One region of the Pseudomonas sp. TMB3-21 genome, then DNA from elsewhere that is predicted to be linked to it. Evidence: predicted binding sites of a transcription regulator. Region 1 holds the regulator's gene; each other region holds the start of a gene.

Region 1 (10,826 bases):
CCACCCAGATCAACGAACAGACGCTGAGCTTTCTCCCGCGTCTGCTGGTGATGCTGGTCACGCTGATCGTCGCCGGTCCCTGGCTGGTGCAAACCTTCATGGAATACATCCTGCAGTTGTACGGCAATATTCCGCGGGTCATCGGCTAGACCATGGAATCGCTGCTGCAACTGACCGATACCCAGATCAGTACCTGGGTGGCAACGTTCATGTTGCCGCTGTTTCGCATTGGTTCGTTGCTGATGGTGATGCCGATCTTTGGTACCACGCTCGTCCCGACGCGCGTGCGCCTGTACTTCGCGCTGGCAATCACCGTGGTCATCGCTCCCGGCCTGCCGCCGATGCCACCGGTCAATGCGCTGGACTTGTCGGCGTTGATGTTGATCGCCGAACAGATCCTGGTTGGCGCAGTGCTGGGGTTTTCCCTGCAGCTGTTCTTCCACGCCTTTGTGGTGGCCGGGCAGATTGTCGCGATCCAGATGGGCATGGGCTTTGCGTCCATGGTCGACCCTACAAACGGCGTATCAGTAGCGGTGATCGGCCAGTTCTTTACCATGCTGGTGACCTTGCTGTTTCTAGCGATGAACGGCCATCTGGTGGTCTTCGAAGTGCTCAGTGAAAGCTTCACCACGTTGCCGGTCGGCAGCGGTCTGATGGTCAATCATTTCTGGGAGCTGGCCGGGAAACTGGGCTGGGTGCTGGGTTCTGCGCTGCTCCTTGTGCTGCCGGCTATCACTGCATTGCTGGTGGTCAACATCGCTTTCGGCATCATGACCCGTGCGGCGCCGCAGCTGAACATTTTCTCCATCGGCTTTCCGCTGACGCTGGTGCTCGGGCTGTTTATCGTCTGGGTCGGCCTGGCGGACATTCTCAATCAGTATCAACCGCTGGCCTCCGAGGCTTTGCAGTTTTTACGCGAACTGGCACAGGCGCGCTGAGTCATGGCTGAGAGCGAAAGCGGCGCGGACAAAACAGAAGACCCCACCGAGAAGCGCAAGAAAGACTCGCGGGAAAAAGGCGAGATTGCGCGCTCCAAAGAACTCAATACCCTGGCAATCATGCTGGTCGGCTCTTCTGCGCTGCTGATATTCGGCGGCGCGCTGGCGCAGGAACTGATGGAGTTGATGCGGCAGAATTTCACTCTTTCGCGAGAAGTCATCCTCGATCAACGCTCGATGGGTACGTACCTGCTGAGCTCGGGTTTGATGGCGTTGCTGGCGATTCAGCCGATCATGATCACTCTGGTGCTGGCTGCGATCATCGGCCCGATCTCCCTCGGCGGGTGGTTGTTCGCGGCAGGGTCAATGGCGCCGAAGTTCAGCCGCATGAACCCTGCGTCCGGCCTCAAGCGCATGTTTTCCTTCAAGGCCGTGGCTGAACTGCTGAAGGCACTCGCCAAATTCATCATTACCCTGGCCGTGGCCATGATGGTGTTGTCGGCCGATATCGACGACCTGATGCGCATCGCCCATGAACCGCTGGACATGGCGATCATCCACAGCTTGCAGGTGGTGGGCTGGAGTACGCTGTGGATGTCCTGCGGGTTGATCATCATTGCGGCGGTCGACGTGCCGGTGCAGCTGTGGGAAAGCCACAAGAAACTGCTGATGACCAAGCAGGAAGTGCGCGATGAGCACAAGGACCAGGAGGGCAAGCCAGAGGTCAAGCAGCGGATCCGTCAGCTGCAGCGTGAAGTGTCCCAGCGTCGGATGATGGCGGCAGTTCCCGAGGCGGACGTGATCATCACCAACCCGACGCATTACGCCGTGGCCCTCAAGTACGATCCGGACAAGAGCGGCGCGCCGATGCTGGTTGCCAAGGGCAGTGACTTCCTGGCGCTGAAAATCCGCGAAATCGCTGTTGCCAATAACGTGCTGCTGCTGGAGTCCCCGGCCTTGGCGCGTTCGATTTATTACTCCACGGAACTGGACCAGGAAATACCGGGCGGGCTGTATCTGGCGGTTGCTCAGGTATTGGCCTACGTCTACCAGATTCGTCAGCACCGTGCAGGTAAGGGCAAGCGCCCCGATCCGCTCAAGGACGATCTGCCGATTCCGCCAGATCTGCGCCGCGATTCCTGAGATGTGTCTGTAGCAGCTGCCGAGCCTGCGAGGCTGCGTTCGAGGACGCAGTCCTCGCCAGCCGTTAGCACAGGATTCATGCGCCGACGCAGCCTCGCAGGCTCGACAGCTGCTACGCCCGTTTGCGCCCCAATCTCCATTTCAAACCCTCTAATCCCTGCCTCTGCAAAAGTTGGAAGGCTTCTTGCAGTAGCGATTCTGCGCCTGCTTTGGGCGTCAAAAGTTTGCTTTAAAGGAACGGGGAAAATTGGTGGATCGCTCTCAGTTATTCAACACTGCTCGCACAAACGTTGCCGACTTGAGTCGAGGCAATCTGGGTGTGCCGTTGTTGCTGCTGGTCATGCTGGCAATGATGATGCTGCCCATCCCGCCGTTCCTGCTGGACGTGTTTTTCACGTTCAACATTGCGTTGTCGATTGTTGTCCTGCTGGTCTGCGTGTATGCCTTGCGGCCGCTGGACTTTGCAGTGTTTCCGACCATTCTGCTGGTCGCAACGTTGTTGCGGCTGGCGCTGAACGTCGCGTCGACGCGCGTGGTCATGCTCCACGGTCAGGACGGGCATGCGTCTGCGGGCAAGGTGATCCAGGCGTTCGGTGAAGTGGTCATCGGCGGCAACTACGTGGTCGGTATCGTGGTTTTCGCAATCCTGATGATCATCAACTTCGTCGTGGTGACCAAGGGTGCCGGACGAATTTCCGAGGTGAGCGCGCGCTTCACCCTGGATGCGATGCCCGGCAAACAAATGGCGATCGACGCCGATCTCAACGCTGGCCTGATTGATCAAAACCAGGCAAAACTGCGCCGGACGGAAGTCGCGCAGGAAGCCGAGTTTTACGGGTCCATGGACGGTGCCAGCAAATTTGTCCGCGGTGATGCCATCGCCGGCTTGCTGATTCTCTTCATCAACCTGATTGGCGGCATAGCCGTCGGGATCTTCCAGCACGGCATGACTTTCGGCGATGCCGGCAAGGTCTACGCGTTGCTGACCATCGGTGACGGTTTGGTGGCGCAATTGCCATCACTGCTGTTGTCCACGGCCGCCGCTATCATGGTGACCCGTGCTTCCGGTTCGGAGGACATGGGCAAACAGATCAATCGGCAGATGTTCTCCTCCCCCAAAGCGCTGGCGGTGGCAGCCGCCATCATGGCGGTGATGGGTATCGTGCCCGGCATGCCGCACTTTTCCTTCCTGAGCATGGCGGCTGTCGCAGCGGGCGGCGCCTACCTGTTCTGGAAAAAGCAAAACGTGGTCAGGGTGCAAGCGCTGCAAGACGTCAAGCGTCAGCAGGAACTGCTGCCGTCCCCGGCCCGCGCGCAAGAAACCAAAGAACTCGGCTGGGACGACGTGACACCGATCGACATGATCGGCCTGGAAGTCGGCTATCGCCTGATTCCGCTCGTGGATCGCAATCAGGGTGGGCAGTTGCTGGCGCGGATCAAGGGCGTGCGCAAGAAGCTGTCCCAGGACCTGGGCTTTTTGATGCCAACCGTGCACATCCGCGATAACCTTGACCTGGCACCGAGTGCGTACCGTCTCACATTGATGGGCGTGATCCTCGCCGAAGCAGAGATTTACCCGGACCGCGAGTTGGCGATCAATCCCGGTCAGGTCTACGGCTCGCTCAATGGCATCACCGCCAAAGATCCGGCTTTCGGTCTGGAAGCTGTCTGGATCGAAATCAGCCAGCGTGCGCAGGCACAATCGCTGGGTTACACGGTGGTCGATGCCAGTACCGTTGTGGCCACTCACCTGAACCAGATTTTGTACAAGCATTCCAGCGAGCTGATTGGTCACGAAGAAGTCCAGCAACTCATGCAGTTGCTGGCCAAAAGCTCGCCTAAACTGGCAGAAGAGCTGGTTCCTGGCGTGGTGTCGTTGTCGCAGCTGCTTAAAGTCCTGCAAGCGCTGCTGGCCGAGCAGGTGCCTGTGCGGGACATCCGCAGCATTGCCGAAGCCATCGCCAACAATGCCGCCAAGAGTCAAGATACTGCCGCGCTAGTGGCCGCTGTGCGGGTGGGTGTATCCCGCGCAATCGTCCAAAGCATTGTAGGCACTGAGTCCGAGCTGCCAGTTATCACGCTGGAACCAAGGTTGGAACAGATATTGCTCAATAGTCTTCAGAAGGCGGGACAAGGCTCGGAAGAGGGCGTTCTGCTGGAGCCAAGCATGGCTGAGAAGCTGCAGCGTTCGTTGATCGAAGCCGCGCAGCGTCAGGAAATGCAAGGTCAACCGGTGATTCTGCTGGTAGCCGGCCCGGTTCGCGCGATGTTGTCGCGATTTGGCCGACTGGCAGTCCCGGGTTTGCATGTGTTGGCTTATCAGGAAATTCCTGACAACAAGCAAGTGACCATCGTTGCGACAGTAGGGCCCAACGGCTGAGGGTAGTGGTTTATGCAAGTTAAGCGTTTTTTCGCCGCCGATATGCGTCAGGCCATGAAACTGGTTCGTGATGAGCTGGGCGCTGATGCGGCCATTATCGGCAATCGCCGGATTGCCGGTGGTGTCGAGCTGACGGCTGCCCTCGATTACACCCTGTCGGCGCTGGCCCCGCGTGTTCCGAACATGGAACTCGAGGATGAACTGCGCAAGACCCAGTCGCGGATCGTCAACGCCCAGGCGGAATTGAGTCTGCGAGGCGAGGGTGAGAGCGAGAAGACTTCCAATCGCCAATTGTTCGCCGGTTTGCCGTTGACTGCCGCCGAGCCACTGATCGAGCCGACCCTGGCCGAACCGCGTCGTCCTGCGCCGGCCCCTGCCGCCGCAACCGGTGTTGATCCACGGGCGTTCGACTCGATGCGTTTCGAACTCAACAGCCTTCGCGAACTGATGGAAGTACAACTTGGTTCGCTGGCCTGGAATCAGCTGCAGGGCAGCCGTCCGGCGCAGGCCAACCTCTGGCGTCGCTTGCAACGCATCGGCTTGTCCGGCCCGTTGTCGCGCGATCTGCTCGAGATGATTACCGGAATTGAAGAACCTCGTCAGGCCTGGCGCATGTTGCTGGCGCACCTGGCGCGAATGATCGCCACCCCGGACGTCGAGCCTCTGGAAGAGGGCGGTGTGATTGCCATGGTCGGCCCTGCCGGCATGGGCAAAACCACCACGCTGGCCAAACTCGCGGCCCGTTACGTGCTCAAGTACGGCGCGCAGAGCATCGCGCTGGTCAGCATGGACAGCTATCGCATTGGTGCCCAGGAACAGCTGAAGACGCTGGGTCGGATTCTCAATGTGTCGGTCACTCACGTTGATCCGGGCCAGTCGCTGGTGCAGGCGCTGGAGCCGTTGCTGCGCAAACGTGTAGTGCTGATCGATACCGCCGGCCTGCAGGCCAGCGATCCGGCACTGCGCATGCAACTCGAAAGCCTGGCCGGTCGTGGCATCAAATCAAAAAATTATCTGGTCCTGGCAACCACCAGCCAGAAACAGGTTCTAACCGCCGCTTATCACAGTTACAAGCGTTGCGGCCTGTCTGGCTGCATTCTGACTAAACTGGATGAGACGGCGAGCCTGGGCGAGGTGTTGAGCCTGGCCATCAGTCATGAATTGCCGGTGGCGTACCTGACCGACGGACCGCGGATTCCGGATGATTTGCATCTGCCGCGCCGTCATCAACTGGTCAGCCGCGCCGTCAGCGTGCAAATGCAGGAAGAACCCAGCGAAGAAGCCATGGCTGACATGTTCGCTGACCTCTACCACAGTCCGACCAAGCGGGTTGGCTGAGGTGATAATGAACAGTTTTCGTACCTACATCGATGGTCTGCCATGCATTGTTCCATTTGTGAACGCGCAGCCAGTAATGTGGCCTCCGTCTATGCAAGACAAGGTAAAGAAATAACATGGGCAGCATGCATCCCGTACAGGTGATCGCGGTGACCGGCGGCAAAGGTGGCGTCGGCAAGACTAACGTGTCAGTGAACTTGTCCCTGGCTCTAGCTGAGCTCGGCCGGCGCGTCATGCTGCTGGACGCCGATCTGGGGCTGGCGAACGTCGACGTTCTGTTGGGGCTGACACCCAAACGTACTCTGGCCGACGTGATCGAAGGCCGCTGTGAACTGCGCGACGTATTGTTGCAAGGGCCTGGCGGAATTCGCATCGTCCCTGCCGCGTCCGGCACCCAGAGCATGGTTCATCTGAGCCCGGCGCAACACGCCGGCCTGATCCAGGCGTTCAGCGATATCGGCGACAATCTCGATGTGCTGGTCATCGACACCGCTGCGGGTATTGGTGACTCGGTAGTCAGTTTTGTTCGCGCCGCGCAAGAAGTGTTGCTGGTGGTGTGCGACGAGCCGACCTCGATCACGGACGCCTACGCGCTGATCAAACTGCTGAACCGCGATTACGGCATGAACCGCTTCCGCGTCCTGGCCAACATGGCCCAGAGCCCGCAGGAAGGGCGCAACCTTTTCGCCAAGTTGACCAAAGTCACAGACCGCTTCCTCGACGTCGCTTTGCAGTACGTCGGTGCAGTGCCGTATGACGAAAGCGTGCGCAAGGCGGTGCAAAAACAGCGCGCCGTTTACGAAGCGTTCCCGCGTTCCAAATGCTCCCTGGCTTTCAAGGCGATCGCGCAAAAGGTCGATACCTGGCCGTTGCCTGCCAACCCTCGTGGGCATCTGGAGTTTTTCGTCGAGCGCCTCGTGCAACAGACCGCAGGACCCGTGCTATGACAGCTACCGGTTACAACGTTTACAAGAAGTCGGCACCTGACGCGCAGTACGAGTTGATCGAGCGTTACGCGCCACTGGTCAAGCGCATTGCCTATCACTTGCTGGCGCGTCTGCCAGCCAGTGTCCAGGTAGAAGATCTGATTCAGGCCGGGATGATCGGCCTGCTCGAAGTGTCGACCAAATACGACGCCAGCAAAGGCGCAAGTTTTGAAACGTACGCGGGCATTCGAATCCGCGGCGCGATGCTCGATGAAGTGCGCAAGGGCGACTGGGCACCTCGCTCGGTCCACCGCAATACGCGCATGGTCAGCGACGCAATTCGCTCGATTGAAGCTAAAACCGGTCGTGACGCTAAAGATCACGAAGTTGCGGCCGAACTCCAATTGAGTCTCGACGATTACTACGGGATTTTGAACGACACCCTGGGTAGCCGTTTATTCAGTTTCGACGACCTGTTGCAGGACGGCGAACACGAAGGGTTGCACGAGGACGGCGCGAGTGCACACATGGAGCCGTCACGCGACCTGGAAGATGAACGCTTCCAGGCGGCGCTGGCGGATGCCATTGCCAACTTGCCGGAGCGTGAGCGGCTGGTGTTGGCGCTGTACTACGACGAAGAGCTGAATCTCAAGGAAATCGGCGAAGTCCTGGGGGTCAGTGAATCCCGGGTCAGCCAGTTACACAGCCAGTGCGCGGCCCGTTTGCGGGGGCGTTTGGGGGAGTGGCGAGCGCGCTGAAGGCAGTGTGGGGACACTGCGAACGTGGCTGGTGTGGTGTTTAACCGCGCCGGTCGCGATCTGCTGTGCTCCAGACAGTCATCGAGTGTTTGCCGGATTGATTGAAGTGGCGCGCCCAGGTGCTGGGCGCGTTTAAGACTGCTTGGAGGTCGAATTGGACAAGAACATGAAAATCCTCATCGTTGATGACTTCTCAACGATGCGGCGGATCATAAAAAACCTGTTGCGTGACCTTGGGTTCACCAACACGGTCGAGGCTGACGATGGCACCACCGCCATTCCGGTTCTCAACAGCGGCAGCATCGACTTTCTGGTAACAGACTGGAACATGCCTGGCATGACCGGTATCGACCTGCTGCGCCACGTGCGCGCCGATGAAAAGCTCAAGCACCTGCCGGTGCTGATGGTGACCGCTGAAGCCAAGCGCGAGCAGATCATCGAAGCGGCCCAGGCCGGTGTTAACGGCTATGTGGTCAAGCCCTTCACGGCCCAGGCGTTGAAAGACAAGATCGAGAAGATTTTCGAACGCATTGGCTGAGAGACGGCGCCACGGGGGAGCTATGGACAACAACGAATCTTCACAGGGTAATTTTGAATCGACCCTGAAAAAACACGCGGTCGAGCTGGTCGAAAGCCTTGAAAAAGGCAGGTTCGGCGACGCGGTGCAATTGATCCATGAGCTCAATCAGACCCGTGACCGCGGCCTGTATCAGGAAGTGGGCAAACTCACACGCGAGCTGCACAGCGCGATCGTCAATTTCCAGATTGACCCGCACATGCCGCAAGCCGAGGAAGTGTCCCAGATAACAGACGCCACCGAGCGTCTGGGTTATGTGGTCAAGCTGACCGAGGCCGCCGCCAACCGCACCATGGACCTGGTTGAAAACGCCACGCCACTGGTCAACGGCCTGAGCGAAGAAGCGCAGGCGCTGAGCGCGGATTGGGGACGGTTCATGCGTCGAGAGGTCGGGGCTGAAGAGTTCCGCGAACTGGCCCGGCGAGTCGACGGTTTCCTGACACGCAGCAGCGCTGACAATCGCGTGGTAGCGAGCAACCTCAACGACATCCTGCTTGCTCAGGATTATCAGGACCTCACCGGCCAAGTGATCAAGCGTGTGACCCAGCTGGTCACCGAAGTTGAAAGCAATTTGCTCAAGCTCGTGCTCATGGCCAGTCAGGTGGACCGCTTCGCGGGCATCGAACATGACCGTGATGCGATGCTTCAAGAAAAAGATCCGCAAAAACATCTCTCTCAGGGTGAAGGTCCGCAGATTCATGCCGATAAAAGAGAAGACGTTGTGTCCGGTCAGGACGATGTGGACGATTTGCTATCCAGCCTAGGGTTTTAGAATTTTAGGTTTTTTAGGTTTTTAGACCTGTAGGAGCACCCCCTTAATGAGCTTCGGCGCCGATGAAGAGATCCTTCAGGATTTCCTGGTTGAGGCCGGCGAGATTCTAGAGCAGCTGTCCGAACAGTTGGTCGAGCTGGAAAGCCGACCGGATGATGCGGATCTGCTCAATGCAATTTTTCGCGGTTTTCACACTGTAAAAGGAGGCGCCGGCTTCCTCCAGCTCAATGAGCTGGTGGAGTGCTGTCACATCGCCGAGAACGTCTTCGACATCCTGCGCAAGGGTGAGCGTCGCGTCGACTCGGAACTGATGGACGTGGTTCTCGAAGCACTGGACGCAGTAAACGCGATGTTTACCGAAGTCCGCGAACGCAGCCCGGTCACGGCCGCGACCCCTGAATTGCTGGCGGCGCTGGCACGTCTGGCAGAACCGCAGAGCGCGGATGAAGTCGCTCCTGCTGCTGAGGTGGTTACAGAACCGGTCGCCGAAAGCGATTCGGGCGACATCACAGACAATGAATTCGAACAACTGCTGGACTCACTGAATGCCGTCAAGGCACAGGCTGAGGCGCCGGCATCTGCTCCTGCTCCTGCTGCTAGCGGTAGCGCGGCGAGCGACGAAATCACCGACGACGAATTCGAATCGTTGCTCGATCAGTTGCATGGCAAAGGTCAGTTCGCCATTGATGCGGTCACTGTCCCTGCGGCACCAGCCGCTCCAGCCGCGCCGAAAGCCGCGGGCGACAGCTCCGACATTACCGACGACGAATTCGAAGCACTGCTCGACCAGTTGCACGGCAAAGGCAACTTCGCCGTTGGCGCGCTGGAATCGGCGATTGCCTCAGTCCCGACACCGGCTGCTCCCAAGGCTGCAGCGGCCGGCGGCGATCTGATCTCCGATCACGAGTTCGAATCGCTGCTGGACGACCTGCACGGTAAAGGCAAGTTCACCGAAGTCGGCACCGGATCGGCAGCTGCCACCGTAGCCGCGCCTGTCGCCAAGGCCGCGGCGCCTGTCGCCAAGGCGCCCGCGCCGAAAGCCGAAGCACCGAAGGCTGCTGCTCCAGCGCCGGCCCGTGCTCCGGCCGCGCCAACACCGGACAAGCCGCCGAGTGAAGCGGAAACCACGGTACGGGTCGACACTGCACGCCTCGACGAAATCATGAACATGGTTGGCGAGCTGGTGCTGGTGCGTAACCGCCTGGTTCGTCTAGGTGCCAACAGCGCCGACGAGGCCATGTCCAAGGCGGTGTCGAACCTTGACGTAGTCACCGCTGATCTGCAAACCGCGGTCATGAAGACGCGGATGCAACCGATCAAGAAGGTCTTCGGGCGCTTCCCGCGTCTGGTTCGCGACCTGGCTCGCCAGCTCAAGAAAGAGATCAACCTGGAACTGGTCGGCGAAGAAACCGACCTCGACAAGAACCTCGTCGAGGCCCTCGCCGATCCGCTGGTCCACTTGGTGCGCAACTCGGTCGACCACGGTATCGAAGAGCCGGCCGAACGCGAAGCGATGGGCAAGCCCCGCAGCGGCAAGGTCATCCTGTCTGCTGAACAGGAAGGCGACCATATCCTGCTGTCCATTTCCGATGACGGCAAAGGCATGGACGCCGACGTACTGCGCGGCATTGCCGTGAAGAAAGGCCTGATGGACAAGGATGCGGCAGACCGCCTGAGCGAGTCAGACTGCTTCAACCTGATCTTCGCCCCGGGGTTCTCGACCAAAACCGAAATTTCCGACGTGTCCGGTCGTGGCGTGGGCATGGACGTGGTGAAAACCAAAATCGCCCAGCTCAACGGCACCATCAATATCTACTCGACCAAGGGCAAGGGCTCGAAGATCGTGATCAAGGTCCCGCTGACCCTGGCGATCATGCCGACGCTGATGGTCATGCTGGGCAATCAGGCCTTCGCGTTCCCGCTGGTGAACGTCAACGAGATTTTCCACCTCGACCTGTCGCGTACCAACGTGGTGGACGGTCAGGAAGTGGTGA
Region 2 (10,826 bases), 1.9 Mb from region 1:
GTCGTAGGTAGGTGTAGCGGCATATTCCGCTACCCACCTCACTGCAGAGTCTAGGGAGCTAGCTTGTCTACGCCTGTCGAACCCTTGCGTTTGCTGCTACTGGCCGAAGAGCCAGCGTGGGCAGCGTTGTTGCGCGAGTGTCTGGCTCCGATGGGGAGCTCGGCCGTGCTTATCAGCGCGCCGAGCTGGGAGTCGGTCAGCACTCTGTTCGATGACAACCGCAACGCGGTGTTGTTGACGTTACCCGAACTTCAGCCGGCTCCCGGCCGCTGCAGTCTGCCGACGGTATTGCTGCTGGAACACGAGCCGCCAGCGCCGCCCGTTGGCGTCAGTGACTGGCTGGTGCGCGATCACCTGGATCCGGGCATGTTGCGCCGTTGCCTGCGCCATGTGCGTGAACGCGGATTGCTGGAACACACCCTGCAACGTCTGGCCGAGCAGGATCCCTTGACCGGCATTGCCAATCGTCAGGGTTTTCAGACCTTGCTTGCCGCGCGGCTGGCGGAAAACGACGGCCGCGGTCTGGCGCTTGGTCACCTCGACCTCGACAACTTCCGCCACGCCAACGACGCCCTCGGTCACCAGGCCGGCGACCGGTTGATTCTGCAAGTGGTTGCGCGCCTGAAAAGCCAGCTTGAGGTGGGTGACCAACTGGCACGGCTGGGCAGTGATGAATTTGCTTTGCTGATCGACACCCGCCGCGCGCCGCAACGCGCCGAGTGGATGGCCGAAAGAATCACCGAAGCCTTGGCCGAACCCTATTGGGTCGATGGCGAAAGTCTGTTGATCGGTTCCAGTCTGGGCATCGCTCATGCGCGCGCGCAGGCTGGCGCCGACCCGCTGATGTGGCATGCGCACATCGCCATGCAGCAGGCAAAAAGCACTCAGGGCTGCACCTTCCATATCTTCAATGAACGGATCAATCGCAACGCTCGCAGCATGGCCGATCTCGAGAGCGAACTGCGCCGGGCTTTGCGTCGCGACGAACTGGAGCTGCATTACCAGCCCCGCCTGAATCTGAAGACCGGCCAGATCGTCGGCCTTGAAGCGCTGGTGCGTTGGCGGCATGCCGAGCGCGGTTTGTTGCCGCCCAGTGAGTTCGTGCCGCTGGCCGAGCAGAGCGGCCTGATTGTGCCCCTCGGTTACTGGGTTATATCCCGTGCCCTGCGCGACATGCAGGCCTTGCGCGAGCACGGGCTGCCGGCGTTGCACATGGCGATCAATCTATCGTTCCGGCAATTTCAGGACAGTCAGTTGCTGTCGACGTTGAGCCGGTTGATTGCCGAACGTGGTGTCGAAGCGCAGTGGCTGGAGTTTGAACTGACCGAAACAGCGGTCATGCGCCGCAGTGATCTGGTGAAACAGACGATGGACGCCCTCGGACGTCTGGGCGTGCGTTTTTCCCTGGACGATTTTGGCACCGGGTTTTCATCGTTCGTGCACCTCAACAGCCTGCCGATCGCCTTGTTGAAGGTCGACAAGAGCTTTGTCGGCGGCATGGAAGGGCGTGAAGAAAATCGAAAACTGGTTCACGCGATGATCAATCTGGCGCACAACCTCAACCTGGAAGTGGTCGCAGAGGGCGTGGAAACGCCGGAGCAACTGGATCTGCTGCGTGGGTTTGGTTGCGATCAGGTGCAGGGGTTTCTGATCAGCAAGCCTTTGCCGTTGGCGGAATTGGTCGAGTATTTGAGCTTTGGCAGCAGTCAGCAGGCCACCCTGGACGGGGTGGTTTAACTACCGCTCCGATGTAGCAGTTTTTTGTGGCGAGGGAGCTTGCTCCCGCTGGGTTGCGAAGCAACCCCAAGCATTCTAGGGCCGCTCCGCAGCCCAGCGGGAGCAAGCTCCCTCGCCACAGGGGGTCCCATCAGGGAATCTCAGTCCGGCTGGGCGATCTGGAAACCCTGTGATGACGGCTCCCGCCGAATCATCCGCTTCATCTTCCACTCAAACGCCAGCGTCAAACTCACCGCCGCGCATGCCAGTCCCAATGCCAACCCCCACCACACGCCCGTCGGGCCTCCGTCCATGTTGAAGGCCATCCACCACGCGGCGGGTGCACCGATCAGCCAATAGCAACCGAGGCCAACCAGGAAGGTAGTCTTTGCGTCCTTGAGCCCGCGTATGCAGCCCATCGCGATGGTTTGCGTGCCGTCGAACAGCTCGAACCACGCCGCTACCGCCAGCAGGCTCACCGCCAGGTTGATGACTTCACGGAATGCCGGGTCGTTGTGGTCGAGAAACAAGCCGATCAACTGGTTCGGCAAGAACCAGAACACCAGCGCAAACCCGAGCATCGCCGCAGCACCGAACGCAATCCCCACCCGCCCAGCCAGGCGCGCCTTCAGCAGTTGCCCCGCGCCATAATGCTGGCCGATGCGCATGGTGATCGCGTAGGACATGCCTGCCGGAACCATGAACGCGACCGAAACGATCTGCAGGGCGATCTGATGCGCCGCCAGTTGCGTACTGCCCATGGTGCCCATGCACAGCGCTGCGAACGCAAACAGCCCGACCTCAACCGCATAGGTACCACCAATCGGCAGACCCAGGCGCCAAAGCTCTTTCAGGTATCGCCGATTGGGCCGCGACAGCCCTGGGAGCAGCGGATAAGCGTCGTACGCCGGGTGCCGGCGAATGTGCAAAGCCAGCGCAACGGCCATGAGATTGGCGACAATCGCGGTGACCAGACCGATGCCCACCAGGCCCATTTTCGGCAGGCCGAACATGCCGGTGATCAACGCATAGTTGAGCAGGAAATTCGCCACCGTGCCGGCGAGGCTAATAACCATCACCGGGGTTGCCCGGCCGATGGCGCTGGTAAACCCGCGCAGGGCCATGAAGCTCAGGTAGCCGGGCAGGGCGAATGGCAGGATCAGCAAAAACTGGCCCGCGGCTTGAACGTTGGTTTCAGTCTGGCCAAACAGCAACAGCACCGGTTTGAGATTCCACAGCAGCAATCCCGCGACCAGTGCCATCAACCACGCCAGCCACAGACCGGCCTGGGTCAGCCGCGCGGCGCCGACGATGTCGCCGGCGCCCTGACGGATCGCCACCAACGTGCCGACCGCCGCAATCACCCCGATGCAGAAAATGGAAACGAAGGAGTAGGTGGCTGCGCCCAGTCCGCCACCGGCCAATGCTTCGGGGCTCAGGCGTGCCATCATCAACGTGTCGGTGAGAACCATCAACATGTGCGCCAACTGCGAGGCAATCAACGGCCCCGAAAGCCGCAAAATGGCCCAGAGTTCAGTACGCGCTGGATGCTGCATGGTCATCACGCTCGATAAATGGGAGGGACAGGCAAGCGCTGATTCTCGGCGCTCTGCGGGGTTAGCACAAAGGGATAAAAAGGATGGGTTGCATGAGTCAGACTCATGCGAGAGTTTCTGCTAACGTCACCGGGTCCGCTGTAGGAGCTTTCCCAATGTCTCGTCGTCTTCCTCCCTTGTATGCCCTGCGCGCATTTGAAGCGGCGGCGCGCCACAGCTCGTTTACCCGTGCAGCCGAAGAATTGTCGATTACGCAAAGCGCGGTGAGTCGGCACATTCGTACCCTCGAAGAGCATTTCGCCTGTCGGCTGTTTCACCGCAGCGGGCGCCATCTGCAGTTGACCGAGTCGGCGCGATTGATTCTGCCGGGTGTTCGGGAAGGGTTCACGGCCCTCGAGCGCGCCTGCAATACGTTGCGCGCCGAAGATGACATCCTGCGCATGAAAGCCCCTTCCACCCTGACCATGCGCTGGCTGCTGGCGCGGCTCAGTCGCTTTCGGCATCTGCAGCCCGGCAATGAAGTGCAATTGACCAGCGCCTGGATGGACATCGACAGGGTGGACTTCAATCACGAGCCGTTCGACTGCGCGGTGATTCTCAGCAACGGAAATTTCCCGCTGGACTGGGAGGCAACGCTGCTGTTCCCCGAAGAGTTGATCCCGGTCGGTGCGGCCAATCTGCTGGATGATCAGCCTTGGGACGTGGCACGGCTGGCCAGCACTGAATTGCTGCATCCGGCACCGGACCGACGTGACTGGCGCAATTGGCTGGAGCGCATGGGCCTGGCCGATCAGGTCTCGCTCAAGGGCGGGCAAGTGTTCGACACCCTGGAGCTGGGCATGATCGCTGCCGCCCGTGGCTATGGCGTGTCCATGGGGGATTTGCTGATGGTCGCCGAGGATGTGGCGCAAGGGCGTCTGAGTTTGCCGTGGCCGACCGCCGTCGCCAGTGGTGAGAAATATTACCTCGTATGGCCGAAAACCCGCCCCGGTGGTGAGCGAATGCGTCGTCTCAGTGTCTTCCTGCAAGCCGAGGTGGACGCCATGGAATTGCCCGACGTCGAGCATTTGAGCTGAATCGGTAGAGGTGCCTGGATAGAGGCTTTGCGCCATATCCCGGTTATTTACTCAAGTATTCAGCAATGCCGCCGAAAATCTGCAGGTGGAACCTTCGTGCAGGTTCGATGCAATTCCCATAACTGGAAAAAATTTTTGCTGAGTGTGTGCTGCGATCAGGACGATCCGCTCGCTCAGCCAGGAGCTGTCATGTCTCAACCTCGTGCCCGGATCGCCTCCCAGCTTGGTCTTGCGCTCGCCGTAATATTGGCGATTGTCATCACCGGCAGTACCGTATTCGCCCTGCGTTCGCTGGATACTGCCAACCTCACCACCCGCGAAGAGCATCTGGCCAGTGAGGCCCGTTTGCTTGCCGATCAGCTGAGCACCTTCCACGGCACGTTGCGCGAAAGCACCCAGCGCCTGGCCGGGCTGTTCGAGACACGATTCACCGAAGGTTTGACCGTGCACCCGGATCAGCCGGTGACTGTGGCAGGCGCGCAGACGCCGGGCCTGCACCTGGGCAGCGAAGTGCTTAATAACAACTTCAAGGAAGTTGACGAGTTCAAGAAGATGACTGCCGGTGTTGCCACGGTGTTTGTGCGCAGCGGTGAAGAGTTCATTCGGGTCAGCACAAACGTCACCAAGCAGGACGGCACCCGCGCGATCGGCACTGTGCTTGATCACGCGAACCCGGCTTACGCACGCCTGATGTCGGGCCAGAGCTTTGTCGGTCGATCGCTGCTTTTCGAACGCCTGTACATGTCGCAATACACCCCGGTACGCGACAGCGCCGGTAAGGTAATTGCCGTGTTGTACGTAGGATTCGATTACACCGACGCGCAGAACGCGCAATTTGCCAACCTGAAGCGCTTCCGTATCGGCCAGACCGGTTCCCTGGCGTTGCTGGATGAGCAAAACAAATGGCTGGTGCCGATTGCGGGTGTGCAGGCGCTGGATCAAGCAGTCCCGGCCATCGTCGGGTTGTCCAAAACGCCTGGCAAGGGCGAGTTCTGGAGCGATAAGTCCGAAGATTTCTACAGCGTCGCTATGCCGTTCGAAGGCGGTCCTTGGTCGGTCGTGGCCAGCATGCCGAAGGCTGAGATCAGCGCGGTGACCTGGAGCGTTGGCATTCAGTTGGCGATTGGCAGCCTGTTGGCGATGTTGATCGCCGTCGGCTCGGCCGTGTGGTTGCTGCGCAGCAAACTGGCGCCGCTGGGGGATCTGGTGCGTCAGGCCGAGGCCTTGGGCGCCGGTGATCTGAGCGTGCGCCTGAACGTGTCGAGCAACGATGAAATCGGGCAGTTGGCGCGAGCCTTCAACCAGATGAGCCAGGCGCTGTCGACCATGGTCGAGCATATTCGCAAGGCATCGCACGAGGTCAACAGCCGCGCCCAGGCGTTGTCCGGTTTGTCCGGCGGTGCTTATGAAGGCATGGAGCAGCAGTCCGGCGAAATCACCAGCATGGCTGGCGCAGTGGAAGAATTCAGCGCGACCTCGCTGAACATTGCCGACAACATGGGCAGCACTCAGCGCCTGGCGCAGGAAAACGCCCAACAAACCCAGATCGGTCGTACATCGATGGACGAGGCGTCTTCGTCGCTGGAGCAAATTGCCGGCGCACTGAACAGCACCGCGACTGTGATCAACACCTTGGGTCAGCGCTCTCAGGAAATCGGCGGCATCGTTGGCGTGATCACTTCGATCGCCGAACAAACCAACCTGCTAGCCCTGAACGCCGCGATCGAAGCAGCCCGTGCCGGTGAGCAAGGTCGCGGTTTCGCGGTTGTTGCCGACGAAGTGCGCAACCTGGCGTCGCGTACGCGTCAGGCGACGGACGAAATCTCCGGGATGATTCAAAGCATCCAACAGGAAACCGGCAATGCCATCAGCACCATGGAGCAGGGCAATGTGCTGATGCAGGAAGGCCTGTCGCGTAACGCCAACGTGGCTTCGGCGCTGGCACGGATTGATGAGCAGAGCCGCTCGGCCGGCCAACAATTCGCCGCCATTACGACGGCGACCCAAGAGCAAAGCAGCACCGCGACGTTGCTCAGCAGCAATCTGCAGAGCATTGCGCTGGCCAACAGCGAACAGCGTGAGGTGGTGTCGAATCTGGCTATCACTGCCAAAGAGCTGGAAAGCCTGGCGGCCGGGCTGCGTGCTGAGGTTGACCGGTTTCGTTGAGGCGCCCTGGAACTAGCTTTCGCGAGCAGGCTCGCTCCCACGGTGTCGATCCGCAATTGCATGATCGACGCTGAACCTGTGGGAGCGGGCTTGCTCGCGAAAGCGGCGACTCGATATCCGCTCTTACTGAGTCGATGGCCTATACTGCAACGCCTCCGCCAAATGCTCCCGAGTGATGTCATCGACCTGCTCAAGGTCAGCCAGCGTCCGCGCTACCTTCAGCAGGCGATGCGCCGAGCGCAGCGACAGTGTCAGTCGTTCACACGCCGTTTCCAGCCAGGTTTCATCGACGGTGGATAACGTGCAGTGTCGGCGCAGTCCCGGCAGGTCGAGGAAAGCATTCGCGCAGCCCTGGCGTTTATGCTGCCGCTCCCTGGCGTCGGCGACTAGCAGCGCAGCCGTTGCGGTGTCATCGCCCGGTTTGAGTGCGGGGTTCAATGCCGTGGCTTCCCGGGCGACGGTGAGGTGCAGATCGATACGGTCCAGCAGCGGCCCCGACAATTTGTTGCGATAACGCTGGACCATGTCCGGCGTGCAACTGCATTTGCCACTGGGCTCGCCAAGATATCCACAGGGGCACGGATTCATCGCTGCGACTAACTGAAAACGTGCCGGAAAACGCACGCGGTCCTTGGCGCGGGAAATCACGATATGCCCGGATTCCAGCGGCTCTCTCAACACCTCCAGCACCTTGCGATCAAACTCTGGCAGTTCGTCGAGAAACAGCACGCCGTGATGGGCGAGGGTGATTTCGCCAGGCTGTGGCCTTGACCCGCCACCCACCAGCGCCGGGCCGGAGGCGGAGTGATGAGGTTGTCGAAAAGGGCGCTGCGGCCAATGGCTCAGCGGCACGCAACTGGTGACCGATTGAATGGCAGCGACTTCCAGCGCTTCATGTTCAGCCAGTGGCGGCAGCAAACCTGGCAATCGACTCGCCAACAGTGTTTTCCCGGTGCCTGGCGGTCCACTGAACAAAAGGTTGTGAGCACCTGCCGCTGCGATCAGCAATGCGCGTTTGGCGGAGATTTGTCCCTGCACTTCATTCAGGTCGGGGTAGGGTTTGCTGGCATACAGCAGGCCGTTGGAGACGTAGGGCTCGACTGGCTTGTGGCCATTGAAATGCGCGACCGCTTCCAGCAAATGATCCACTGCAAATACCTTCAAGCCTGACGCGAGGCAGGCCTCCTCGGCATTCGCCCGAGGCACCATCAGCGAACGCCCGGCTTTGCGCGCCGCCAAGGCAGCCGGCAGCACTCCCCGCACGGCACGCACCGCGCCGGACAATGCCAGTTCTCCGAGACATTCGATGTCATCAAGCGTGACCGTCGGCACCTGCACGCTGGCGGAAAGGATGCCCAGGGCAATCGCCAGATCAAATCGTCCGCCATCCTTGGGTAAATCCGCAGGGGCCAGGTTCAACGTGATCCGTCGCGCCGGAAATTGCAGGCCGGAATTGATAATCGCACTGCGCACCCGGTCCTTGCTTTCCTTCACGGCCGCTTCCGGCAAACCGACCATCGTCAGCGAAGGCAAGCCGTTGGCCAGATGGACCTCGACAGTAACGGCAGGCGCATCCACGCCAATCTGGGCGCGGCTGTGGACGATGGAGAGGGACATGGTCGTTCCTTGAGCTGAAGAGCACCGCTTCCTGCGGTTTTTTCAAGGGTAGTCGGGGGTTGAGGGTTTGGCGTGTCAGTGTAAGGCCCAAACTTTCGCAGGATGTTGCAAATACAGTCGACGCAATTCAGCGGGCAGAAAAAAACCGCCATTCAGGCGGTTTTCGGCGACAAGAGTTTAAAGTCTTCCACCAGCCAGTACGCCGGAAGGCTCCAGTTCTTTGCCGCGGATTGCCGCAACTTCTAGGAAGCGTCGCTGATTTGCCGACACGGTTCCAGCTAAACGTAGCGCCTCGGTATGGAATTCGAAGGCAGACAACAGCTTCGCTTTTCTTTTTTGGTTCATCGAACGCCTCATGTTGGGCCCACCTGTGAATTGATGTTATTGGCCATCCAGATAAATGACAAGACGCTGGGTTTCGTCGAAGGCGAACCCGAGTTCCAGATAATAGGAGACAACGTCAGGGTCTGGATCCTGTATCTCGATCTCACTGCAGCCAACCATCCGCGCATAAAATTCGGTTGCTAATAGTGCCATGGGGGCTATCCACCCTCGCAAAGGATGCGCTCTGTTCGGATGACCTTGGAGGAGAATGACCTTTATGCAAATTGTGCTTCTTCTCGGCGTTGCGTAGCACAAACCGCATAAGACATCTCCATGCCAGACGGACAGGTCAAAACCCTTGGAGTCCTTGCACTTCCAGTCCGGGATTTTGTCCCATGGGTAGAAGACTGTTCCTGTCCACCTGTGACAGGCCTCGATGGCAGCGCAAGTGATCGGATCGAACCTGACCACCGAAGCATCAATGTTGAGGCCAATATTTGCGCAAGTTTTGGCGAAGGTTTTATGCGCTAGCTTTCGCGCGTTCGATTTGTAAGTTTGGTCTCGAAGCTCCGTACCTTTTCCTTTTCGTCTCATCGCTGTTATCTGGTGGGATCAGGCGGTGGACGATAAAAGATGGCGACATTGTTACGTAATCAGGTACTGGAACCACGGTCTGTAGGACAGTACTTAGAAAACTGTAGGGCATCAGAAGGCAGGAAACAGGCTGTAGGAATGGCGTAGTTGTAGGCGTGCGCTAACGTTGCCAGCGTATGTTCGCCCAATAATTTGCGTGGAGCCGGAAGATCAAAAGATCGCAGCCTGCGGCAGCTCCTACCGGAAATTTCTGAAATGGCCAGTGGACTGAACGGATCCTGCACCCCCCGGATGTCGGCCTTACTCGCTCGGCGGAATCAAACGCGCTTCCAGTTCAGCCACCTTCGCTTCCAGGCTCTCCAACCGCGCCCGGGTCCGCGCCAGTACAACCATCTGACTATCAAATTCTTCGCGGCTCACCAGATCCAGTTTGCTGAATCCGCTCTGCAGCAGTGCCTTGAACTGGCTTTCGATTTCGCTTTTCGGCAATGGTGTGTCGCCGCTGAAAAGGCGCGAGGCGGTGCCGGTCAGGGCGTCGAGGAAGTCTTTGGGCGCGAGCATGGCTGATGTCCTGGAAACAATGGCGGGCAGTGTACCACGCAGTGTCTATAGTCAATTCCGAACGCCGGCCATGCACGCTTTTCGCGCATGCGGATAGACGGCGTCGCACTGTTGTTGTGCGTTACCGCCAGTGGTCGCCCGCAAGCAGATGATCAACCCAGGCCAATCCATTGAATTTCGCGGGTTTATGCGAGATGGCAAGCTTTCTGCTTAGTCGCAAGGGACCCATGCACTGATGCAGTCGAAGTGACGAATGCAGTGCGCCAAGCGAAACGGGGGAAGTGTTTCGTGCGGAGTGGTTAGCTGGCGTCGGACGGTCGATGCAGGCCGACGACGCGTTACAAAGCCAGGCACTGCGCTTAGACTTAAGCCGGGTTTGTTTTCCTGGGGCAAGTCCACCAATTCGGGAGAGAGTTTTCATGAAGCTAGTCACTGCCATCATCAAGCCGTTCAAGTTGGACGACGTGCGCGAGTCGCTGTCCGAGATCGGCGTGCAGGGCATTACCGTCACTGAAGTCAAAGGCTTCGGGCGGCAGAAGGGTCACACCGAGCTGTATCGCGGCGCTGAGTACGTGGTCGATTTCCTGCCGAAGGTGAAGATTGATGTCGCCATTGACGACAAGGATCTTGACCGGGTTATCGAGGCGATAACCAAGGCGGCCAATACCGGCAAGATCGGTGACGGCAAAATCTTCGTGGTCAATCTGGAACAGGCGATTCGCATCCGTACCGGCGAAACCGATACCGACGCGATCTAAGCCGCCACAAACCCAACGCCCCAGGAGAAAACAATATGACTCTGCGTAAATTCGCAGGGCTAGGAGCCCTGTTGTCCCTCGTAATGCCCAGCCTGGCTATGGCGGCAGACGAAGTGGCGGCCCCAGTCCTCAATTCCGGCGATACCGCCTGGATGCTGACCTCGACAGCCCTCGTGCTGTTCATGACCATTCCCGGCCTCGCGCTGTTCTACGGCGGCATGGTTCGCTCCAAAAACATTCTTTCCGTGATGATGCAGTGCTTCGCCATTACCGGTCTGATCAGCATTCTGTGGGTCATTTATGGCTACAGCATCGCGTTCGACACCACCGGTATGGAGCAGGGCGTCGTCAACTTCAACTCGTTCTTCGGCGGCATGGGCAAGGCGTTCCTCGCTGGTGTCACGCCGTCGAGTGTGACCGGTCCTGCGGCGCTGTTCCCTGAAGCGGTGTTCATCACC
Region 3 (10,826 bases), 140 kb from region 1:
AGTGCGGATAGAGCACGATGTCGCTGCCGCTGTAAGGCAGGTCGAGATGATAGTCGAGCAGGCCGCCATCGCGGAACATCCCCGCGCCGGCCCCCGGCAAATCACTGACGCCTTGCATGACCATCGGGATCGAACCCGAAGCGAGCAGCGCCTGACGCAAATTGCCGGCGTTGAGTGCGACGAAACGCGAGGGGAAATCGTTGAGCGCATCCAGCGGAGGCGCCAGGCGTGGATCGTGGATGATCAACCGTTCGAAATGCTTCGACAGTCGCGCGCGACCCCGCAGGTTGTCGGCGATCACCGATGACAGGCCGAGGCCCAGCCGCCCGCGGTGATCGTCCGCGAGCAGGCCGTGGCTTCTGACGACCATGATGTTCAAGCGGTAATGCGGGTTATCCAGAATCGATGCATCGCGACCGTCGAGCAGCTCATCGAGCATGCGCTGCGAGCTCTGGCTGATCTGCGCCATGGTCACGCCTTTGTTGAAATGCTGCTCGGTGTATAAATGCCCGAGGCGGCGAATCCCTTCGGCGGCATCCGGCAGGCAGGCGCTGGCGAAGCGCCAGGAGCCGACCGATGCACCGATCAGCGAACGTTCGCGCGGCGCAGCAGGCAGCCATTCGCCGAACAGTGCCAGGTCCAGACCTTGAATCCCCAATGCCTTGGGCCCACCAGCGGCACCGGGCAGCGTGCCGACGTCGGCGGCGCTTAAGCCGTTTTCACGGATGCGGGCAAAGGCCCGGGGGCCGGCCTTGAGCGTCAGGGAAGGGAATTTGATATGGATGGCGGTCATACCGGCCTCGATGTCTGGCGAGCGGGGATTATATACAGAGCACCACGAAAGGTGATGACCGAACCCGCCCTGTAGAGCCGGCTTGCTGGCGATCGCGATAGCGATGCAGACGCCGCCATCTCCAGCAAGCCGGCTCCTACGCGTGGCGCGGTGCGACCATGATGGCAATTCAGCTTCAATTAAGTTCGACTGACTAAGGTAGCCGCCGTACGCAACACATAAAAAATACGGAGACTCCCATGAAAACCCTGACTGCCCTGTTCACCGCCTCCCTGATCGCCATGACGGCCAGCATCGCTCAAGCTCGCGACCTCGGTCCGGACGAAGCCCTGAGACTGCGGGACGCTGGTACCATTGTGTCTTTCGAAAAGCTCAACGCTACCGCCATCGCCAAGCATCCGGGTTCGACCATCACCGAAACCGAGCTGGAAGAAGAGTACGGCAAGTACATCTATCAGGTGGAACTGCGCGATCCGCAAGGTCTCAATTGGGACCTGGAACTGGATGCGGTGAGCGGTGCGGTGCTCAAGGATCATCAGGATACGTAATGAAGGTGTTTTCCTCGAAATGCCGCGTCAGCAGCCGATTGGCCCTGGCGCTCCTGGCGTTTTGCTCATTGGCCATGGCACGCGACCTCGACCAGGACGAAGCCCTGCGCCTGCGCCAGCAAGGTGTGATCATGCCGCTCGAGCAATTGCTGAAGCAGGCGCTGGACCGCTATCCCGGGTCGAAACTGCTCGAAGCCGAGCTTGAAGAAAAACACGACGTCTACATTTACGAAGTCGAATTGCTGACCCTCGAAGGTGTGGTCCGTGAGCTGGACCTCGATGCAACCAATGGCCTGCTATTGCAAGACAAGGAAGATTGACCGATGCGTTTGCTTCTGGTGGAAGACCACGTGCCCATGGCCGATGAACTGATCGCCGGCCTCAACCGCCAGGGTTACGCGGTCGATTGGCTGGCCGACGGTCGCGACGCGGTGTATCAGGGCAGCAGCGAGCCCTACGACTTGATCATTCTCGACCTCGGCCTGCCTGGTGTGCCGGGGCTTGATGTGTTGGCGCAGTGGCGGGCTGGGGGGTTGGCGACCCCGGTGCTGATCCTCACGGCGCGCGGCTCGTGGGCCGAGCGCATCGAAGGGCTCAAGGCCGGTGCCGATGATTACCTGACCAAGCCGTTCCATCCCGAAGAATTGCATTTGCGCATCCAGGCGTTGTTGCGCCGCTCCCACGGCAAGGTCAATCAGCCGACGCTGCAATCGGCCGGGTTGCACCTGGATGAAGGGCGGCAGTGCGTTTCGCGTGACGGCGCTGACATCCAGCTCACCGCTGCGGAGTTTCGTTTGCTGCGCTATTTCATGCTGCACCCGGAACAGATCCTCTCGAAAAGCCACCTCGCCGAGCACCTGTATGACGGCGAAACCGAGCGCGATTCCAACGTGCTGGAAGTCCACGTTAACCACTTGCGGCGCAAGCTTGGGCGCAGCGTGATCGAAACCCGTCGCGGTCAGGGTTACCTGTTCGGCGGGCAAGCGCAGTGAGATCGATCCAGCGCCGCTTGAGCCTGGGCCTGATCAGCGTGATGGTGATCGTCGGCCTGGTGCTCGCACAGACCAGTCTGTGGCTATTCGAAATGGGCTTGCAGCGCTACCTCGAAGCCGGGCTGCGCAACGACAGTGAAAGTCTGCTGGTGGCGCTGGTGCGCGGACCGCAGGGTTTGCAGCTGGATGAACGGCATTTGTCGCCGGCGTATCAACGACCGTTTTCCGGGCACTATTTCCGTATCGATTTTGCTGACAGCCACTGGCGATCCCGCTCATTGTGGGATCAGGAACTGCCGCGCCTCGACCATCCCGGCCTGCACAGCAATCTGCAATTAGGCCCGGAAGGCCAGCAATTACTGGTGTTGCGTTCAGACTACCGACGTCTCGGCCAGTCGATTTCGATCAGCGTGGCGCAAGATTACACGCCGGTGCGCGAGAGTTTTCAGCGCATGCACCAGATCGGTCTGGGCCTGGGCCTGGCGGGGTTGCTGCTGATTCTGCTGTTGCAGCGGATCACCGTGCGGCGTGCGTTGCGGCCGCTGGAAAAGGCCCGCGAACAGATCGCTCAATTGCAGCAGGGCCAGCGCTCACAGCTCGACGATCAAGTGCCGGTGGAACTGGAGCCGCTGGTGGCACAGATCAACCATCTGCTGGCCCATACCGAAGACAGCCTCAAGCGCTCGCGCAATGCCTTGGGCAATCTCGGCCATGCATTGAAAACACCGCTGGCGGTGTTATTGAGCCTGGCGTCGAGCGAAAAACTGGATGCCCATCCCGAGCTGCGCAAAATCTTCAAAGACCAGTTGGAACAGGTCCAGCAGCGCCTCAGCCGCGAGCTCAATCGGGCGCGCTTGTCTGGCGATGCGTTGCCAGGGGCGTTGTTTGATTGCGACGCGGAATTGCCGGGGTTGCTCGCGACGTTGAACATGATTCATGGCGACCATCTGCAGTTGAGCTATCGCGCCCCGGCCGGGTTGTCGCTGCCTTGGGATCGTGAGGATTTGCTGGAGTTGCTCGGCAACCTGCTGGATAACGCCTGCAAATGGGCGGATGCTGAAGTGCGACTCAGTGTGGTCGAGACGGCCGCAAGCTTTCAACTGAGTGTGGAAGATGACGGCCCGGGCATCCCGGAGGCACAGCGCGATCAGGTACTGAACCGCGGCACACGGCTGGATGAACAGACCGATGGACACGGATTGGGACTGGGCATCGTGCGCGACATCGTCGATACGTGGGGCGGGGTGATGCGGTTGGAAGAGAGCGAGTGGGGCGGGTTGAAAGCGCTTATCGAACTGCCTAAACGTTGATGCCACGCCGTCGTCTTCTTCTGCGTGATGCAAATTGGCAAACCCGCAAACGCCCCCCTATCGTAGGAGCCGGCTTGCTGGCGATGGCGTTTTCCGAATCGCCATCGCTGGCAAGCCAGGTTCCTACAAGGGCGGGATTGTCAGCTGATGATCGTCGGATCAAACCCGAAACTGATCCATCAACCCCTGCTGCTGATTCGCCAGCCGGTTCAGCGACTGGCTCACCCGCGCCGATTCGTTCGCCTGCCCCGACAGCGATTCAGTCACATCGCGAATGGTCGCGACGTTGTTGTTGATCTCTTCCGCCACCGCGCTCTGCTCTTCCGCCGCGCTGGCAATCTGCAGGTTCATGTCGCTGATCACCGTCACCGCATCACCAATCTGGCGCAACGCCGTCACTGCCTGACCGACTTGCTCGACACTGCCCTGAGCCTGGCGATGGCTGTTGTTCATCGAGCCCACCACATCCTGAGTGCCGGCCTGCAACTGCTCGATCACCAGACGGGTTTCCTCGACAGACTCCTGGGTCCGTCGCGCCAGATTGCGCACTTCATCGGCCACCACGGCGAAACCACGACCGGCCTCACCGGCACGGGCCGCTTCGATGGCTGCGTTGAGCGCGAGCAGGTTGGTCTGTTCAGCGATAGCGCGGATCACTTCCAGCACCGAGCCAATCTTCTCGCTGTTCGCCGCCAGTCCTTCGACTTGCACCATCGCCGCACTCATGTCCGCGGCGAGGTTGTCGATGCTGGTCGTGGTCTGGTCGATCACAGTCAAACCGCGACGGGTCGCATGATCGGCATCGCGCGCAGCCTGGGCAGCTTGCGCGGCGCTGCGGGCGACGTCTTGCGCGGTGGCGCTCATTTCGTGAGAAGCCGTGGCAACCTGATCCACCTGACGGTATTGCTGTTCCATGCCGGCACTGGTCTGGGTCGCAATGGCCGAAGACTGGTCCGCCGTGCTGCGCGCGTCCTGCACTGAGCGTTTCACTTCGGCGATGATCGGCTGCAACTTGTCGAGGAAACGGTTGAACCAGCCGGCCAACTGGCCGAGTTCGTCCTGCTTGTCGTAGGCCAGGCGCCGGGTTAGATCACCTTCGCCACTGGCAATGTCTTCGAGCATATGCGCGACGCCAAGAATCGGTCGGGTCACGCTGCGCGCCATCAGCCACACCAGCAGCAGACCGATCAGCGCGGCCAGTGCGCCCAGGCCGAGTTCGACCAACGCGCCGGCGGTATTGCTTTCATCGAGTTGTTTTTCCAACGCTTCCGCCGGTCCGATCAGCACGCGCTCCGGCACATCAAGCAACACGCCCCAGGATTTTCCGCCGGGAATCGGCTCGAACGGCGCCAGCACTTTCAAGTGACGATCGCTGTGCAGGCTTTCGGTGCGGTTGCTGCTGGCGAGCAACCGAATCAGCTCGGCCCCGTTGGCGGTGTCCACAGCGTCTAGACGCTGGCTGAGTTTGCTGGCGTCCGGGCTGTAGGCGGCGAGCAGACCCGCCGGGCTGATGATGCTGACGTGGGTCTGGCCGTCATAGAGCTTTTTGCTCGCAGCCTGACTGACCGCTTGCAGGCTGTTGAGGTTGATGTCCGCCGACAGTGAAGCGATCACCTTGCCGTTGACCATCAACGGGAAAACGATGCTGGTCATCAGCACGTTCTGGCCGTCGATCACGTAGAAGTACGGTTCGATCACGCAGGGTTTGAGTGTGGTGCGCGGGCAAGTGAACCAGGCGTTGGCCGGTTCGCCGCTGGGGCCGGTTTTGGTGTCGGCCATGTCGCTTTCGGGAAGCGCCATTGAGGTCACCTTGCCTGGGGTCGGCTGCGACCAGTACAGGGCAAAGCGGCCTTTGTCGTTACTGCCGAGCTCTGCCTGACCGGCGAACAGTTCGTCCTTGCCGTCCAGCGCATTGGGTTCGAACACCAGCGACAGGCCGAGCAGCTCCGGGTTGGCCTGCAGCGCCGCCTGAACCTGGCGGGTCAGGTCTTCACGTAGGTCGAAGGCATCCAGAAAACGCTTTTCGGCCTGATCGCGCAGGAACAGCACCTGCCGCGAGAAACCGTGACCGTATTGGTAGGCGTCCATGAATTGCTGGCGAATCCCCAGCGCCTGATTTTCTCCTTGGGATTCGATCCGCGCCTGAGCGGACTCGGTCAGCATCTGCGTGCTCGAGGCTTTGACCATTTTGGAGCTGTGATCCATGCGATACAGCGAAAGGCCGACCAGCAGCGTCACGATACCGGCAAGACACAGCCCGGCCAGCAAGGTGATTTTCCATTGGATGGAGAGTTGTCTGAGCGACATGGGAAAACGTCCTTATTCTATAAATATCTGAGACTTGGCACTGTAGCGGCCGCGCAACGGCTTTCTTTATGCCGGCCATCGAAGCATTGGTAATGGGGTGCATGCCGAATAGAAAAACCCTGTGGCGAGGGGATTTATCCCCGTTCGACTGCGCAGCAGGCGCAATCTATGTCGACGCGGTTCACTGGGGTCGCTGGGGGCCGCTGCGCGACCCAACGGGGATAAATCCCCTCGCCACAGATAAATGTCTTTGCCAGAGATAATTCCCATAGCCAGAGATAAATCTCTTTGCCTCAGATAAATCCCCTTTTTACATACCGGTCACTTTGACACCGGCCCCACTCTGCGGCACAGTGCGCGCCCTCTGATAAACCTGTTGTTCACCCCGCTGGCGGCGCCTCGCAGACCGTCGGCCGGACTCATTTCGTTTGGCCTGAGGTAAAGATGATTAATGCAGTAATTGCCGCGGTTGGCGTGATGCTGATACTCAGCCTGTGCCGCGTGCACGTCGTGATTGCGCTGATCGTCGGCGCGCTGGTCGGAGGTTTGACCGGTGGCCTGGGCATCGAAGCGACGCTCAAGGCATTCAACAGCGGCCTCGGCGGCGGTGCGACCGTGGCGTTGTCCTACGCGTTGCTCGGCGCTTTCGCCGTGGCGATTGCCAAGTCCGGCCTGGCCCACGCTCTGGCGGACCGCGCGCTGACCATGGTCGATCGCCATCACGCGAGCGGCGGCGGTCGGGTCAAATGGCTGCTGATCGGTTTACTCTGGGTCGTGGCCATCGCCTCGCAGAACATTCTGCCGATTCACATCGCGTTTATCCCGCTGCTGGTGCCGCCACTGCTCTATGTGCTGACCAAGCTGCAACTGGATCGTCGCTTGATCGCTTGCGTGATTACTTTCGGCCTGATCACGCCGTACATGTTCCTGCCGGTGGGCTTCGGCAACATCTTCCTCAATGAAATATTGCTGGCCAATGTCGCCCGCAGCGGCGTCGATATCAGCGGCATCAACGTGACTCACGCCATGGGTATCCCGGCGCTGGGCATGCTGGTGGGGTTGGGTGTGGCGTTTATCAGCTACCGCAAGAAGCGCGTGTACGACCTGGCCAAAATCGAGCGGGTCGAGCAAGTGGCGGTGCAGTACAATCCGCTGAGCCTGATGGTCGCCGGTGTGGCCATCGCGTCAGCGTTCGTCGTCCAGTTGCTGTTGGATTCGATGATTATTGGCGCGCTGACGGGTTTTCTGATTTTCTCGGCGTCGGGCATCGTCAAATGGCGCGAAACCGATGATCTTTTCACCGAAGGCATGAAGATGATGGCGATGATCGGCTTCATCATGATCGCCGCATCGGGCTTCGGCGAAGTGATCAAGGCCACAGGACACGTGCAGTCGCTAGTGGAAACCTCGGCATCGTGGATCGGCCACAGCAAGGCCATCGGCGCGTTGCTGATGTTGCTGGTCGGTCTGCTGGTGACCATGGGCATCGGCTCGTCGTTTTCCACCGTGCCGATTCTGGCGGTGATTTTCGTGCCACTGTGCGTGCAACTGGGTTTCAGCCCGCTTGCCATTGTGTGCATCGTCGGCACCGCCGGTGCGCTGGGCGATGCCGGCTCGCCGGCCTCGGACTCGACCCTCGGCCCGACCTCCGGGCTGAACGTCGACGGCCAGCACCACCACATCTGGGACACCGTCGTGCCAACCTTCCTGCACTACAACCTGCCATTGCTGGCGTTCGGCTGGGTGGCCGCGATGGTCCTTTAATCTCAATCTCTGTGAGAACGAGCTTTGGTGGCGAGGGGATTTATCCCCGTCCGGCTGCGAAGCAGTCGTAAGACGCTGCTTCGGGGCTGCTTCGCAGCCCAACGGGGATAAACCCCTCGCCACAGATAAATCCCCTCACCACAGAAGCTCGCTTCCATAGAGGGCAGCGTTACCGTGCATTCAACTTTTGATCCGGCGTGCCGTTAAAGCCTTTATACACGCCAATAAAATCAAAAGAGTGAACCGTCATGCGCATGAGCCTCAAGGCTAAAGTCCTGTCCCTCGCCGTCCTTCCGGTGTTGCTCTTTGCGCTGGTCATCAGCGTGGCCACGTTGTTCATTCTGCAGGAGCAGGCGCGCAACGAAGTCGACGAGACGCGCCAGCGCCTGCTCAACGATGCCAAGGCGACGCTGCAAAGTTATGTCGCCGTGGCCATGACCACGATCAAACCGCTTTACGAAGCCGCCGCCCCCGGCGATAACGCAGCGCGGGCTCAAGCGATCAAGTTGCTGTCGAGCATCAGCTACGGCAAGGACGGTTACTTCTTCGGCTACGACTCGGAAACCGTGCGCCTGTTCAAGGCCAGCAGCCCGGAAGGCGTGGGCCAGAGCTTCAAGGAAAACCGCGATCCGAACGGCGTGTACGTCAACCGCGACCTGGTGAAGGTCGCCAAGGACGGTACTCACTACCTGCAATACAGTTCGCCACTGCCGGGTAACAGCCAGGTGCTGGTGCCCAAGCTCGGCTACACCGACTACCTGCCCAAGTGGGACATGGCGGTGGGCACCTCGGTCAATCTCGACGGTATCGAGGCACAAGTCGCGCTGGTCGAAGCCAAGGTCGAGGAGCGCATGCACGGTGTGGTGCTAACCATCGTTGGCCTCGCGGCGGTGGCGCTGTTGGTGATTGGCGTTGCTGGCATGCTGCTGGCCAACACCATTCTGCGTCCGCTGAACCAGATGAAAGCCAACCTCGACGACATCGCGGCGGGCGAGGGCGATCTGACCCGACGCCTGACCATCACCAGCCAGGATGAACTCGGCGAGCTGGCCGGATCGTTCAATCGCTTTGTCGACAAGATTCATGGCCTGGTGCGGCAGATTACCGAAATGACCTCGCAACTGACCGGGCTGGTCAATCAGGTGTCCGCTCAGGCCCAGCGTTCGGATCAGGCGATGGAGCGTCAGCGTCACGAAACCGATCAGGTCGCCACTGCGATCAATCAGATGTCGGCCGCGGCGCAGGAAGTCGCCAAGAGCGCGCAAAACGCTGCAGTCGCCGCGCAACAAACCGATGAAGAAGGTCAGTCCGCCAAGCGCGTTGTCGCCGGCAGCATCGTCAAGATTCATGCGCTGGTCGATGACATCCGCAGCAGCGGCGTATCCCTCGACAGCCTGCAAAAGGATGTTTCGTCGATTGTCAGTGTGCTCGGGGTGATTCGTTCGATTGCCGAGCAGACCAACCTGTTGGCGCTGAATGCCGCCATTGAGGCTGCGCGTGCGGGCGAGGCCGGGCGGGGGTTTGCGGTGGTCGCGGATGAGGTTCGGGCGCTGGCCAGTCGTACGCAGATCAGCACTCAGGAAATTCAGGGCATGATCGACCGTTTGCAGGCCGGCACGCAGTCGGCGGTGGAAGCGATGCGCCGTTCGAGCGAAGCGGGGGACGGCACGTCGGCGCAGGCCAACGAAGCCGGCGCGTCGCTGGACACCATGGCGCAGCTGATCGCAACGATCAATTCGATGAACGCGCAGATCGCCAGCGCCGCCGAGGAGCAAACCGCGGTGGCGGAGGAGATCAACCGCAGCGTGCATCAAATTGCTGTTGCCGTGGACAGCGTCGCCGACGAAACCCAACTCGGCGCCCAGACCACCCGCAGCCTGGCCGACCTCGGCCAACGCTTGGGCGGCCTGGTCGGTCAGTTCCGGATTTGACAATGACACTAGTCCTGTAGCAGCTGGCGAAGCCTGCGTCCGGCCGCGCCGCAGTCGTAAAATCAGCTTCGAAAACTTACGACTGCTGCGCCGCCGTACACAGCATGACGCAGGCTGCGCCAGCTGCTACGGGTGGCGAGGGCGGCTACTGCCTGTCCCAATACGGCACCGCGCCAAAACACTCCAGATAAAAATCAATCACCGTTCTCACCTTCACCGACAGCCGCCGACTCCCGGGCCACAACACAGCAATCTGCTGCGGCTCGAAGCTGTTGGACGCTTCATATTCCTTCAGCACCGGCACCAGCGTGCCACTGCGCACCGCTTCGCCAATCAGCCATGACGGAAACATCACCAGCCCCAATCCTTGTTCGGCAGCTTGCGTGAGCGTATCGGCGTGGTTACCGGTAATCGGTCCTTTGACGGAGTAGGGCGTCCAGTCCTTCTGATCGCGACGAAAAAACCAGCGCTGCTGCCCCGCCGCGCCTTTGTAGGCCAGGCACTGATGGGTCGCGAGATCCTGCGGATGTTGCGGTGTACCGTGGCGCGCAAGGTAGGCCGGGCTCGCCGCCACCAGAAAGCGATGGGGTGCCAGAATCCGCGCCTGCATGCTCGAATCATGCAGCGGGCCGATGCGAAACAGCAGGTCGGCGCCTTCATGCAGCGGATCGATATAGTGATCGGTCTGCTGGATATCCAGGTGCAACTTCGGATAACGCTCGCACAATTGCCCAAGCCAAGGGGTCAGGTGCCGCTGGCCAAACACTACCGGCGCATTGATTCGCACCAGCCCGCCGGGTTCGCTTCGCTGTTCCTGCAGGGCTTGTTCGGCTTCCTCCAGTTGCGCCAGCACCAGTCTGGCGTGGTGGCCAAGCATTCGCCCGGCCTCGGTGGGCGTGACGGCGCGGGTGTGGCGATAGAGCAATTGCTGGCTCAGAGCTTGTTCCATCAGTTGAATCTGTCGGGAAATCGAAGAGGGCGCCAGGCCTTCGCGGCGGGCGACTTCGGAGAAACTGCCGTGGTCGAGCACCGCAACAAACAGGCGGAGCGCTTTGAATCCCAAATCACTGAAGCCGTTCATGGGCAATCCTGTTGTGCGTATCGCGCAAAAGTGTTGTCGGGATGATCCCATTTATCGCAAAGCACGGCCAACCGATAATGCGCGCACTTCTGCACATCCC

What was found. Region 1 encodes FliA, which starts transcription of late flagellar genes. Its sites were predicted from a motif close to CTAAAGTTTNNNNNNNNNNNGCCGNTAA; they were not measured.
Region 2: the regulator FliA is predicted to act here: its motif matches at 4,399-4,426, upstream of ACYZTS_RS08130 (methyl-accepting chemotaxis protein).
Region 3: the regulator FliA is predicted to act here: its motif matches at 7,894-7,921, upstream of ACYZTS_RS24410 (methyl-accepting chemotaxis protein).

The regions. Positions count from the first base shown of each region.
Region 1 is NZ_CM142718.1:5,511,092-5,521,917, reverse strand. It holds gene fliQ (flagellar biosynthesis protein FliQ) at 1-149, shown strand, start outside; gene fliR (flagellar biosynthetic protein FliR) at 153-938, shown strand; gene flhB (flagellar biosynthesis protein FlhB) at 942-2,081, shown strand; gene flhA (flagellar biosynthesis protein FlhA) at 2,332-4,461, shown strand; gene flhF (flagellar biosynthesis protein FlhF) at 4,474-5,799, shown strand; gene fleN (flagellar synthesis regulator FleN) at 5,916-6,746, shown strand; gene fliA (RNA polymerase sigma factor FliA) at 6,743-7,483, shown strand; gene ACYZTS_RS25245 (chemotaxis response regulator CheY) at 7,650-8,021, shown strand; gene ACYZTS_RS25240 (protein phosphatase CheZ) at 8,044-8,832, shown strand; gene ACYZTS_RS25235 (chemotaxis protein CheA) at 8,879-10,826, shown strand, end outside.
Region 2 is NZ_CM142718.1:1,759,193-1,770,018, forward strand. It holds gene ACYZTS_RS08115 (putative bifunctional diguanylate cyclase/phosphodiesterase) at 64-1,737, shown strand; gene ACYZTS_RS08120 (NorM family multidrug efflux MATE transporter) at 1,878-3,272, opposite strand; gene ACYZTS_RS08125 (LysR substrate-binding domain-containing protein) at 3,428-4,348, shown strand; gene ACYZTS_RS08130 (methyl-accepting chemotaxis protein) at 4,538-6,514, shown strand; gene ACYZTS_RS08135 (YifB family Mg chelatase-like AAA ATPase) at 6,638-8,131, opposite strand; gene ACYZTS_RS08140 (hypothetical protein) at 8,309-8,476, opposite strand; gene ACYZTS_RS08145 (hypothetical protein) at 8,513-8,668, opposite strand; gene ACYZTS_RS08150 (accessory factor UbiK family protein) at 9,350-9,610, opposite strand; gene glnK (P-II family nitrogen regulator) at 10,030-10,368, shown strand; gene ACYZTS_RS08160 (ammonium transporter) at 10,404-10,826, shown strand, end outside.
Region 3 is NZ_CM142718.1:5,368,444-5,379,269, reverse strand. It holds gene ACYZTS_RS24450 (patatin-like phospholipase family protein) at 1-793, opposite strand, end outside; gene ACYZTS_RS24445 (PepSY domain-containing protein) at 1,033-1,341, shown strand; gene ACYZTS_RS24440 (PepSY domain-containing protein) at 1,341-1,661, shown strand; gene ACYZTS_RS24435 (response regulator transcription factor) at 1,665-2,333, shown strand; gene ACYZTS_RS24430 (sensor histidine kinase) at 2,330-3,643, shown strand; partial or broken gene ACYZTS_RS24425 (methyl-accepting chemotaxis protein) at 3,803-4,384, opposite strand; partial or broken gene ACYZTS_RS24420 (methyl-accepting chemotaxis protein) at 4,661-5,731, opposite strand; gene ACYZTS_RS24415 (Na+/H+ antiporter family protein) at 6,398-7,714, shown strand; gene ACYZTS_RS24410 (methyl-accepting chemotaxis protein) at 7,963-9,645, shown strand; gene ACYZTS_RS24405 (LysR family transcriptional regulator) at 9,791-10,726, opposite strand.